One region of the Brassicibacter mesophilus genome, then DNA from elsewhere that is predicted to be linked to it. Evidence: riboswitches for the same ligand, from Rfam matches in the RefSeq annotation. Region 1 holds a riboswitch; each other region holds the start of a gene.
The links. A riboswitch is a leader RNA that binds a small molecule or an ion and turns the genes downstream of it on or off. The one in region 1 is predicted to bind glycine.
Positions count from the first base shown of each region.

Region 2: linked by a shared signal. The riboswitch ahead of HNR33_RS01755 (GrdX family protein) and the one ahead of gcvT (glycine cleavage system aminomethyltransferase GcvT) in region 1 are both predicted to bind glycine.
Region 3: linked by a shared signal. The riboswitch ahead of HNR33_RS02180 (PTS sugar transporter subunit IIC) and the one ahead of gcvT (glycine cleavage system aminomethyltransferase GcvT) in region 1 are both predicted to bind glycine.

Region 1 covers NZ_JBNPXI010000026.1:6,855-10,567, forward strand. The annotation lists gene gcvH (glycine cleavage system protein GcvH) at 1-280, opposite strand, end outside; gene gcvT (glycine cleavage system aminomethyltransferase GcvT) at 313-1,419, opposite strand; glycine riboswitch at 1,626-1,705, opposite strand; glycine riboswitch at 1,709-1,811, opposite strand; gene HNR33_RS19465 (ACT domain-containing protein) at 1,919-2,356, opposite strand; gene thrB (homoserine kinase) at 2,375-3,256, opposite strand; gene thrC (threonine synthase) at 3,266-3,713, opposite strand, start outside.
Region 2 covers NZ_JBNPXI010000001.1:350,315-354,027, forward strand. The annotation lists gene trxA (thioredoxin TrxA) at 1-294, opposite strand, end outside; gene trxB (thioredoxin-disulfide reductase) at 363-1,307, opposite strand; gene HNR33_RS01755 (GrdX family protein) at 1,430-1,816, opposite strand; glycine riboswitch at 1,963-2,065, opposite strand; gene HNR33_RS01760 (Na/Pi cotransporter family protein) at 2,246-3,713, opposite strand, start outside.
Region 3 covers NZ_JBNPXI010000001.1:428,277-431,989, reverse strand. The annotation lists gene HNR33_RS02190 (N-acetylmuramoyl-L-alanine amidase) at 1-462, shown strand, start outside; gene HNR33_RS02185 (hypothetical protein) at 466-828, shown strand; glycine riboswitch at 1,054-1,152, shown strand; gene HNR33_RS02180 (PTS sugar transporter subunit IIC) at 1,235-2,266, shown strand; gene HNR33_RS02175 (PadR family transcriptional regulator) at 2,394-2,702, shown strand; gene HNR33_RS02170 (MFS transporter) at 2,714-3,713, shown strand, end outside.

The DNA of each region.
Region 1 (3,713 bases):
GATCTTCGTTAATAAGCTGTGGCGAATCATCTAATGCTTCATTTACTCCAACAACTTTACCTGAAATAGGTAAATATGAATCAGATGCTGCCTTAACAGATTCAATAACTCCAAAAACATCTCCTGCATTTAATTCATCATCAACTTGTGGTAGCTCTACATAAACTATTTCTCCTAATTGATGCTGTGCATGATCTGTAATTCCTATATAAGCTTCATTTCCCTCAACCTTAATCCACTCATGATCATTTGAATATAGAAGACCTTCCAATACTTTCATTTTTATTCCTCCTCAAATTTAATTTTTATAAATTATTTTTTGTATTGTTTTTGATAGAATTTCTTACTTATAACTTTAGCTTTTGTAGCTTTATTTCTAATCATTATCTCAATTTCTGTATCAAGCTTTGAGTACTCAATATCAACCATGGCTAATCCTATGTTTTTCTTAACAGTAGGGGCAGAGTATCCTGTTGTAACGAAACCTATTTTTTTGCCATCTGCATGTACTTCATATCCATGTCTTGGAATACCTCTATCAATCATTTCAAATCCTACTACTTTTCTTTTTAATCCTTCTTCTTTTTGTTTCACTAATGCATCTTTACCAATGAAGTTTTGTTTGTTAAGTTTTACAAAAAATCCTAGTCCAGCTTCTAATGGAGTTATATCTCTGCCGATTTCATTACCATAAAGAGGCAATGTGGCTTCAAATCTTAATGTATCTCTTGCACCAAGACCAGCTGGTTTAATTCCTTCTTCACTTCCTGCATCCATTAGTTTTTCCCAAACCATTTCAGAATTATTATGATCAAGATATATTTCAAATCCATCTTCACCTGTATATCCTGTTCTAGATATTAAACAGTTTGCTCCAGCTATGCTCACGTCTCTCTTACAGTAGAAAAAACCTACTTGTGATAAGTCTGTATCAGTTAGCTTTTGAAGAATAACCTCTGCCTTTGGTCCCTGTATAGCTATTTCTGATATTTCGTCTGAAAGATTTTTTAGCTGAACATCATACCCAACTGCATTTTCTACCATCCAGTTGTAATCCTTTTCTACATTGCTTGCATTGATTACAAGAAAGAAATGATCGTTTGAGAACTTATAAACTAATAAATCATCTACAATCCCTCCGTCTGGGTAGCACATTAGATTATAAAGAACTTGGTTGTCATTAAGAACTGATACATCATTTGTCACTAAATTTTGTACAAATTCTAAAGCCTGACTTCCTTTTACCTCTACTTCTCCCATGTGTGAAACGTCGAATAATCCTGCACTAGTTCTTACTGCCTCGTGTTCGGGTGTTATTCCTTCAAACTGTACTGGAAGAGCCCATCCCGAATAGTCTACAACTTTTCCGCCATATTTTTGATGAACATTAAAAAGTGATGTTTTTCTTAGTTCAGTCAAAATAATTCCTCCTTTCAATATATCGTTTTATTTGTATATATTAATTATATGATTCCATCTAGTAAAACGTTTTTCTTAATAGTTATTTTCTACACTATCATTGAAAATATACTTTAATAAGTATCATAGTACTATTATCAATTTTCTAATTTTAGGTAATAAAAAAAGAACATAACAGCATTGCAAAGCCAAGTGCCATTACATTCCTCTGTTTACTTAACCTGAGAGCTTCTACATTTATCAAATGTATTTCTCCTTCGGCGCCGATTAACCGGGCTCTTCAGAGTTCCATCTAATAGCGATACTTTTGCCTGAAAGTTTCTATAAAAAGCTGGCTCTTTTTACATTGCTTCTTCGGCTATCTGTTAAAAGATATCTCACGCTATTTTCATCTGGGACAATATTATGTTTTGGTATTTATTATTTATCCTTTAATTAAATAATAAATCATATTTTAAAATTTTTCAACAATTGATATTTTATTAACTTAGATTTTATTTTATTCCATAGATACTAACTCTAATTTTTCTACTCCTTTTACTTGCTCTATATCTTTTATTACTTCTTCTAGCTCTCTTTGCAGCTTCGAAATATCAAAGGTAATGCTAACATTTGCTACATTATTAACTGGATTGTCTTGATTGATAGTAAGTATGTTACCATGATTACTTGATATCATCTGTAATATTTTTGATAATACTCCAGTTTGATGACTCAGCAAAAATGATAAAGTGATTTTTTTACCTCTTGTTCCTTCAGAAAGGGTAAAAACATAATCTTTATATTTATAAAATGCACTTCTGCTTATTCCAACACTTTTTACGGCTTCTGTTATCCCTTTAACCTTCCCAGTTCTCAAAAGCTCCTTAGCTTCTACTACTTTTTCAAAAACATCAGGTAATATTTCCTTATCTATAACTAAGTACTTACCATCCATGATATTCTCCTTCCTATACTAGTTAATGACAATGCCATGATAATCGATACTCATTTCTTTAATCTCCCATTTATTTTCAAGTTCTGATAAAAAAATAAGAAGGTCATTGTACATGCTTTTATTTTTTTCTTTATCTACAGCAATAATGGTAGGACCTGCTCCACTTAAAAATGTACCATAAAACCCTAAATGTTCACATTTTTCTATTATTGTATCATATTCATCTATGAGAATACCTCTATATTTTTGGTGAAGCTTATCTTTACTTGCTACCTTCAGCAAGTCAAATTCACCATTTACAAGTGCAGCTATCATCAAAGCAGTTCTTCCAACATTAAAAACTCCATCATCAAAAGGTATAACTTTTGGAAGAACTGATCTTGACTTCTTAGTAGATAGTTCAAAATTAGGAATTAGAGCATAGAACTTTATTCCATCTGTTACTGGTATCTTGCTGCAATAAACATTATCATTATCCACTATTGACGCAACCATTCCACCAAAAAGTGCAGGAGCTATATTGTCAGGATGTCCCTCTATTTCAGTAGCTATTTTTAATATTTCATCCCTTGATAATCCTCCTTTTGCAAGCTCATTTGCCGATACTACTCCTGCCAATATGCAAGCTGCACTACTTCCTAGTCCTCTTGAAACTGGTATTTCACTATCTATAGTTATCCTCATACCTTTATATTTATAACCAAGTTTTTCAAAGCATTTAAGCATCGATGTATATATTAAATTATTTTCGTTTTTGTACTCTTCGTCGCAGCCATTAATTATGAGTCCTTCTTCTATTTCTTCAACATTAAATTTATTATATATATTTAATGCTATTCCTAAGCTATCAAATCCAGGGCCTATGTTAGCGCTTGTTGCTGGTACTATTATCTGTATCATGAATATCACCTATGCCTTCAATATATTTTTTACTACAGACCTTATATCTGTTTTATTACAAATATTATCATGAACTATTTTCTTATTCTCTAAATCTTTTATTGTATATGGTACTTTGAGCTCTGCTGACTGAGAAAGTTTATATAGCAACTGAAAATCGTTATAATTATCTACCTCAAGTAATAATGCTTTACAAACACTTTTTGTAAATTTGAATGGACTTGCAGTAGAAACTACTACTGTTTTAGTATGATCTGATGTATCCTTTTTATATTTTTGATAAACAGAATATGCAACAGCTGTATGCGTGTCTATTACATACCCAGTTCTATTATATATGTCTCTTATAGATTTATATGTCTCCTGCTCGTCGCAAAATCCGCCATAAAAATCTTTTAACTTACCTTTCATTTGCACTGGTATTTCATAGAAGCCATCACTGCTGAGCTTTTGCATC
Region 2 (3,713 bases), on a different contig from region 1:
TTCAATATTTGCTGGTGTAGCATCATCTTTAACTAATTCTTCTACTTTTGCACCATCTTTGTATATAGCTATTACAGGTAATCCTAATATTTTTTGTGATATAGCTAATCTTCTAGCTTTTCCTGTATCCAGCTTAGTAAATTTCATTTTGTCACCATATTTTTCTGAAAGCTCAGCAACATGTGGCATTAAAGCTTTACATGGCTCACAGCCTTCACTCCAAAAATCAACCAATACATAACCTTCTGCCTTTAAAACTTCTTGTTCAAAAGTATCTTTATCAACTGCTAACATCGAAATCCCTCCAGAATATTATTTTTTTATTTTAAACTTAAATTAATTAAAATTAACTTATCTTACTATTATTCATGAAATGCATTTTCAATATATTTTTCAGCTTGAACAGCTGCTATTGCACCATCAGCAGTAGCTGTTACAACTTGTCTCAAAGATTTTACCCTACAGTCTCCTGCTGCAAAAACTCCAGGTATATTTGTCTTCATATTGTCATCAGTTATAACATAACCATTTTCCATATCTATAACACCATTGAATAAATCTGTCACAGGCTTATATCCAACAAAGACAAAGATTCCAAAAGTACCATCGTTCTCATCTGCAACAATCTCAGTTTCTTCACCAGTTTTACGATTTTTTAAGATCATTGATTCAACTACACCATCACCTTTGATTTCTTTAACTTCAGAATCCCAGATGAAGCTCATTTTCTCATTCTTGAAAGCTTTTTCCTGGATTGATTTAGCTGCTCTTAATTCATCTCTTCTATGTACTATAGTAACTTTTCTTGCGAATTTAGTTAAGTACATAGCTTCTTCAACTGCTGAGTCTCCACCACCTATTACATATACTTCGAAGTCTGTAAAGAAGTCAGCATCACAAGTTGCACAGTAAGATACGCCTTTTCCTGTAAGTTCTTTCTCACCTGGACATCCTATTGGTCTTGGTTTTGCACCAGTAGCTATGATAACACTTTTTGCTTTATATTCGCCTTTTGCGCCTTTTAAAACTTTAACTTTGTCATTTAATTGTATTTCTTTTATTTCATCAAGAACTCTTTCTGCACCAAATTCTTCAGCTTGTTCAACCATTCTAGCTATTAATGATGGTCCAGTTGCATGCTCTACTGAACCTGGATAATTTGCAACTTCTTCTGTAGTAACAATCTGTCCGCCTGCTTTTTCTTTTTCAAGAATTAACGTTTTCATTTTTGCCCTTGCTGCATATAAACCTGCTGCTAAACCTGCTGGGCCTGAACCAATTATTACAACGTCATAGATATTTTCCATTTTCACCACTCCTTAGCATTTTTTAGTTGTATTATACCCATATAATCGAGTATTTAACAAGTATATGTTATTTTTAAAAATATATATCAATCTAAATTTAACCAGTAGATAGTGTTTTTATACTATATGTCTCTACTTAAAGTGTTTTGAATTAGTGAATAATCAACAGCTTGAAAATCATCTAAAGCTTTTTGATTCCAGTTTGGAGTTTTCATATCTTTAATGAATTTATTAGCTGTCTGTATACTGCTTTCAATTATCATAACTGAATCAACATCTAAACTACCTTTATCTTTTGATACGATTATTGTCTTATATGGAGTTTCATTAGGTTTTAAACTGCTTGATAGAGGATGTGATAATAATTTATGTCCAACATGTATCCTATCTCTTACAATTTCAAGAATTTTCAAGTAACCCACTTCATGAAATTCCACTTGATATTCAGCTGAGTAATTTTTAAAGACTAAAGGATTATTTGTAATCAAAATCTTAGACAAATACTTCACTCCTTATTTTAATGAAAACGTATTTTTAAACACAAAAAAACAGAATAGAGATGACATTATTATGTGCCTCTCTACTCTGTTCTAAACCTGAGAGATTCTTCTTTTTCAAGAGTTGCTCCTTCGGTGCTTTTGGCTTTCCAGAGTACTGTCAAAACACGGTCCTTTTGCCTGAGAGTTTCACTATATGTGGCAAGCATATAATTTACTCCTTCGGCGCCAAATTAAATTGGTCTCTTCCGCATCTTTCACCCAGCTATATTCATATTATGTTTTGTTAAATAAAAATCAAAGTTGTTTCTTACCCATATTATAATATATTATTTTTCTATATACAATAGCTAATTTATTTTTTTTATCTATATTTCGATAATTTTTTTATTAGCATTTGTTAATTATACATATTGACATGAATAAACTCATTTTTTTGTACTATTCTATAGCGTCTAAAATATATAATGCAATATTAGATGAATGGTCTGCAACTCTCTCTAAGTTGCTTATGACATCTAAAAATACAATACCTGAACTTGGTTGACAAGTCTGTGAATTTAGCCTTTCAATGTGATGTGCTCTGTATTGTTTTTCCATTATGTCTATTTCGTCTTCAGAACCAATAACTTTTCTTGCTATATTTGGATCAGCCGTTTTAAAAGCAAGCAAAGCATTCTTGTATATGTTTTCTACTTTATCAAACATGATTTTTAACTCATCTAATGCTGTATCAGTAAACCAAAGCTTGTTATCGATCCTATATTGAGCGAGTTCAGCAATATTGTCAGCGTGGTCACCGACACGCTCAATATCATTAATAGCATGAAACAATGTTGTAACAGTTGCATGCTGTTCATTAGTAAGAGGTGCATTTGAGAGCTGTATCAAATATTGAGTAATTTCTTTTTCTATCTCATTAATTCTTTTCTCTTCTTCGAAAACTTTCTTAGTTAGTTTCTCATCTTTAAAATAAAAGGAATCTATTGAATTTTTAAAGTTGTTTTGTACCATTTTTCCCATTCGTAATACTTCTTTTGATGCTTGACCTACTGCGATAGATGGTGTTTCAATGATTCTTGTATCAAGATACTTAAGTCCTTGCACGTCTTCATCGTCATCACCTTTTATAAGCTTATTAGCTGCAATAACAAGAAAACCTGCAAATGGGAACTGAATAAAAACATTTGTTAAATTAAAGAAGGTATGAGCGTTTGCAATTTGTCTTTGTATGTCATTTGGAGAAAGATACCTTACTAATTCTTGTATTGGATATTTTAGAACTACCATAAAAAGTATTGTACCAACTAGATTGAATAAGAAATGCATAAGTGCTGCTTTTTTGGCTGTCTTGCTAGCTCCAATACTTGACAATAATGCAGTTGTTGTTGTTCCTATATTGTCACCAAACAGAATCGGAAAAGCCATATCAATAGTTATAAATCCTTGACTTGCCAATGCTAGTAACAATCCTATGGAAGCACTACTACTTTGAACTATAGTTGTCAAACCAAATCCTACTAAAATTCCTAAAAATGGATTGTTAAGACTCTTAAGTATGTCTGAAAATGTCTGGGATTTACTAAGAGGTTTTAAATGATTTGACATAAAATCCATACCAATAAATAATATACCAAATCCTATCATTATTTCTGCTATTTCCTTATATTTCTTTTTAGATGAAAATAACCAAATAGCTACTCCAATAGCTACAACTACAGGAGCAATATCTGTCAGTTTAAAAGCAATAAGCTGTGCTGTAATAGTTGTACCAAGATTGGCTCCCATTATTACTCCTACAGCTTGACTCAAATTCATTAAACCTGCATTAACAAAACCAATAACCATAACCGTAGTAGCACTACTACTCTGAACAACCATAGTAACTATAGTACCTACAATAACTCCC
Region 3 (3,713 bases), on a different contig from region 1:
GCAAAAGAAACAAATTTTGGAAGATACACAGGTGTTGTTTCTGAAGATATGAATAACTTCGCCGGTATAAAGATAAAAAAACCAATAGGTAATAGAAAACAAGATCATGAGCGTTTTCCTTCGATAGATGATGGTATAAGAGCTCATTTTAACCACATGAGTGCATATGTAGGCAAGGAACCTATTGGAAAACCACATGATAGGTATTATGTAGTCAAAAAACTTGATTGGGCTGGGTCAGCAAAATATGTTGAAGAATTAGGTGGTAAATGGGCACCAGATTCCAATTATGGGAGAGATATTATAAATAATTACTTGAGTGTTTTACTAGACACTGAGGAAAAAATAATAGATTATAAGGAGTTATATGAAAGATGTGTAACGGAATGTAATAGTTTAAGAGAAACAAATAAATCACTTAAAAATAAATTAGACCAAATTAAGAATATTTTGGAGGGATAATATATGCTGGACTTTATACAATCAAACCTAGTTTTCATTCTTTCAGCTATAATTGTTATTGCAGTATTACTAGTTGTTTATAAAGCAGGAAACAAAAAAACATTAAAAAAAATAATTTTATCATTAGTTGTTCAAGCTGAAAAAGAATTAGGTTCTAAGACAGGAGAAATAAAATATGCTATGGTGGTTGAGCGGGTATATCAATTGATTCCAAGTATTTTAAGAGTTTTGATAACAAAAAAAGAATTAGACAATATGATTGAAGATGCTGTATTGTATTTGAAAGTATATTTAACAGAAGACAGAAACCTACTTGGATATGAAGAAGAGTATAAAAAGGTTATTTACGATAACTCAATATTATAAGATATAAACATTATTTGTTTTTTCAATAAATATTCATGATAATATAGGGAAACTTTATTTGAAATTATATTGATTTTTTTATAATAAGTATTTAAAATGATAGTAGAAATGAATATAGGTGTATGATAACCATTGGAGATATTCACTTGTTGAATGACCGTAGGAGCAAGAAATAGTCTTCATTACTCAAGTTATTTCGAAACTTTCAGGTTTGATACAATGGTTGGACACGACCCTGGAGAGACCTATTAAGGGCATCGAAGGAGTAACTTATTTATGTGAATAGATAAGGAAACTTTCAGATAAAAGGACAGGGGGTAGAGTAGTATAGATTTTCTATGCTATTGTACCCTCTGTCCTTTGTTTTTGCATTAAATTCTAGAAAATGTCAGAAGGAGGTTGTTTAATGATATCAATTGTAAAAGGTATGGGATTATTGTTATTAGCACTTATTTTATTTTCTGGTTTTAGTTTAAAAGCGCCAAAAGGTGACAAGGCTATGTCAGGACTTGCCGGAGCAGCTGTTGCAACATTTTTAGTTGAGGCAATACACAAATATATAAGCGGAGATTTTTTTCATTTTAAATTTTTAGGAGAAGTTGGAACTGCTTCAGGAACAATGGGTGGACCCATAGCTGCTATTCTAGTAATAATTAATATGGGTGTGAACCCTGTATATGCAGTTGTAGCTGGGGCGGCTTTAGTGAATATGGGAATACTTCCTGGGTTTGTAGCAGGATATTTTATTGGACTTGTTGGACCTATCTTAGAAAAAAAACTACCTAAAGGCTTAGACATTGTAGCAGGAGCTTTGCTTATTGCTCCGTTATCTAGATTAGTAGCTATACTAGTAACACCGGTTATAGATACCACATTATTAAGCATAGGTAACATGATATCTGTAGCAGCAGATCAATCTCCTTATATTATGGGATTTTTACTAGGAGGAATAATGAAAATACTATGTACATCTCCACTAAGCTCAATGGCTGTGACAGCAATGCTTGGTTTGCAAGGACTTGCTATGGGGATATCATCTATTGCTAGCTTTGGAGGAGCTTTTACAAATGGTGTAGTTTTTAAAAGATTAAAGCTAGGTGACTCAGGTAATGTTATAGCAGTTATGCTTGAACCATTAACGCAAGCTGATATAGTAACTGCAAATCCGCTTATAATATATTTTTCAGATTTTATTGGTGGTGGATTAGCTGGTATGGTGGCAGCATATTTTGGGATAATAAACAATGCTCCAGGAACTGCATCGCCTATACCAGGTATGCTAGCACCATTTGGATTCAATGCACCTGGAAAAGTAATTATGGCTTTACTTTTTGCTGCTTTAGCAGGACTAATAGGCGGCTTAGTTGGTACTACTATTACTAAAATTGTGAAAGAAAGAAAAGCACTTAAGTTAGATAAAGAACTTATAGTAGAATAGTCAAAAAGCCACTATCAACAAAAAGATAGTGGCTTTATATCAATATAAATAATAATTGACGCAAAAAAGAGTTTGATGATATGATTTTATTAACGAAGTTCGATATCGGAGGGCGAGTCTAAATATTATGAAAGAAAAAGTAATTAGAAAATTGTTTTTAGGGTTTATAAATTTACACATACTTCATCATGCAAAAAATGGTCCTATTTTTGGTCAATGGATGATTGAAGAGCTTAAGGAGCATGGATATGATATAAGTCCCGGAACATTGTATCCCATATTTCATAAACTTGAAAATGAAGGATTAATATTTTCAAAAGAGTCTGTAGTTGAAGGAAAAATAAGAAAATATTATAGGATAACAGAAGATGGTGAGGAAGTTCTGAATATTGGGAAAAATAGGGCAAAAGAACTTATCATTGAGCTAGAAGAATAGGAGGTGAAATTTTGGAGAATGTATATAATGTATATAAGGTTATAAATAAAGATAAGCAAATATGGAAATTTTGTTTTTATGGATTACTAAAAAATCTAGAGTTTTTCGAGCCATATTTGCTAATATATTTGATGTCAATGAAACTAAGCTTATTTCAAATTGGTCTTTTGTTTTCCGTTAGAGAGATAGTAATTTATATTTTTGAAATTCCTTCTGGCATATTTGCAGATAATTATGGCAAAAAGACTGAGCTGCTAATTTGTTTCATATTTTATATAATGTCTTTTATATTTTTCTTTATAGGCACAAACTTTATCCTTCTTGTTATAGCCATAGCTTTTTATGGTTTAGGTGAAGCGTTTAGATCTGGGGCACATAAGGCTATGATATATTTATACTTAGAGCAAAAAGGCTGGTTTAAGCACAAAGCATATGTATATGGGAGAACCCGTTCTTTTTCGCTTATAGGATCATCAATATCTGCATTTTTATCGATTATATTTATTTTAAATCTTCCAGGCATGAGATGGATATTTCTGGTATGCACATTACCTTTTTTCTTAGATTTCCTATTGATATTGTCATATCCTGAAAGCCTGAATGAAAAAATAGAAACAGATTTAAGTATAAAGAAATTTTTTGTTAATAGTGTAAATGGACTTAAGAGTATATTTAAAAAGAAAACTTTAATTAAGCTTCTATTAAGTGCATCATTGTTTGATGGAATATTTAAGACTATAAAGGACTATATACAGCCTATATTAAAGGCAACATTACTGTTAACTGGAGTATCAGCACTAGCTTCTCTAGATGGAGATAGCAAGTTAAAGATAATACTGGGGATAACCTACGGCGTTTTTTATATATTTAGTTCAATTGCTTCTAAAAATGTGTATAGATTAAATAAGAAATGGAGTTCTGATAAGCTCATGGGTATCTCCTTCGACATAATGGGTATTTTATCAATAGGACTATTTTTAGCTGTAAGAAACAAGATAACATCAGCTGTAA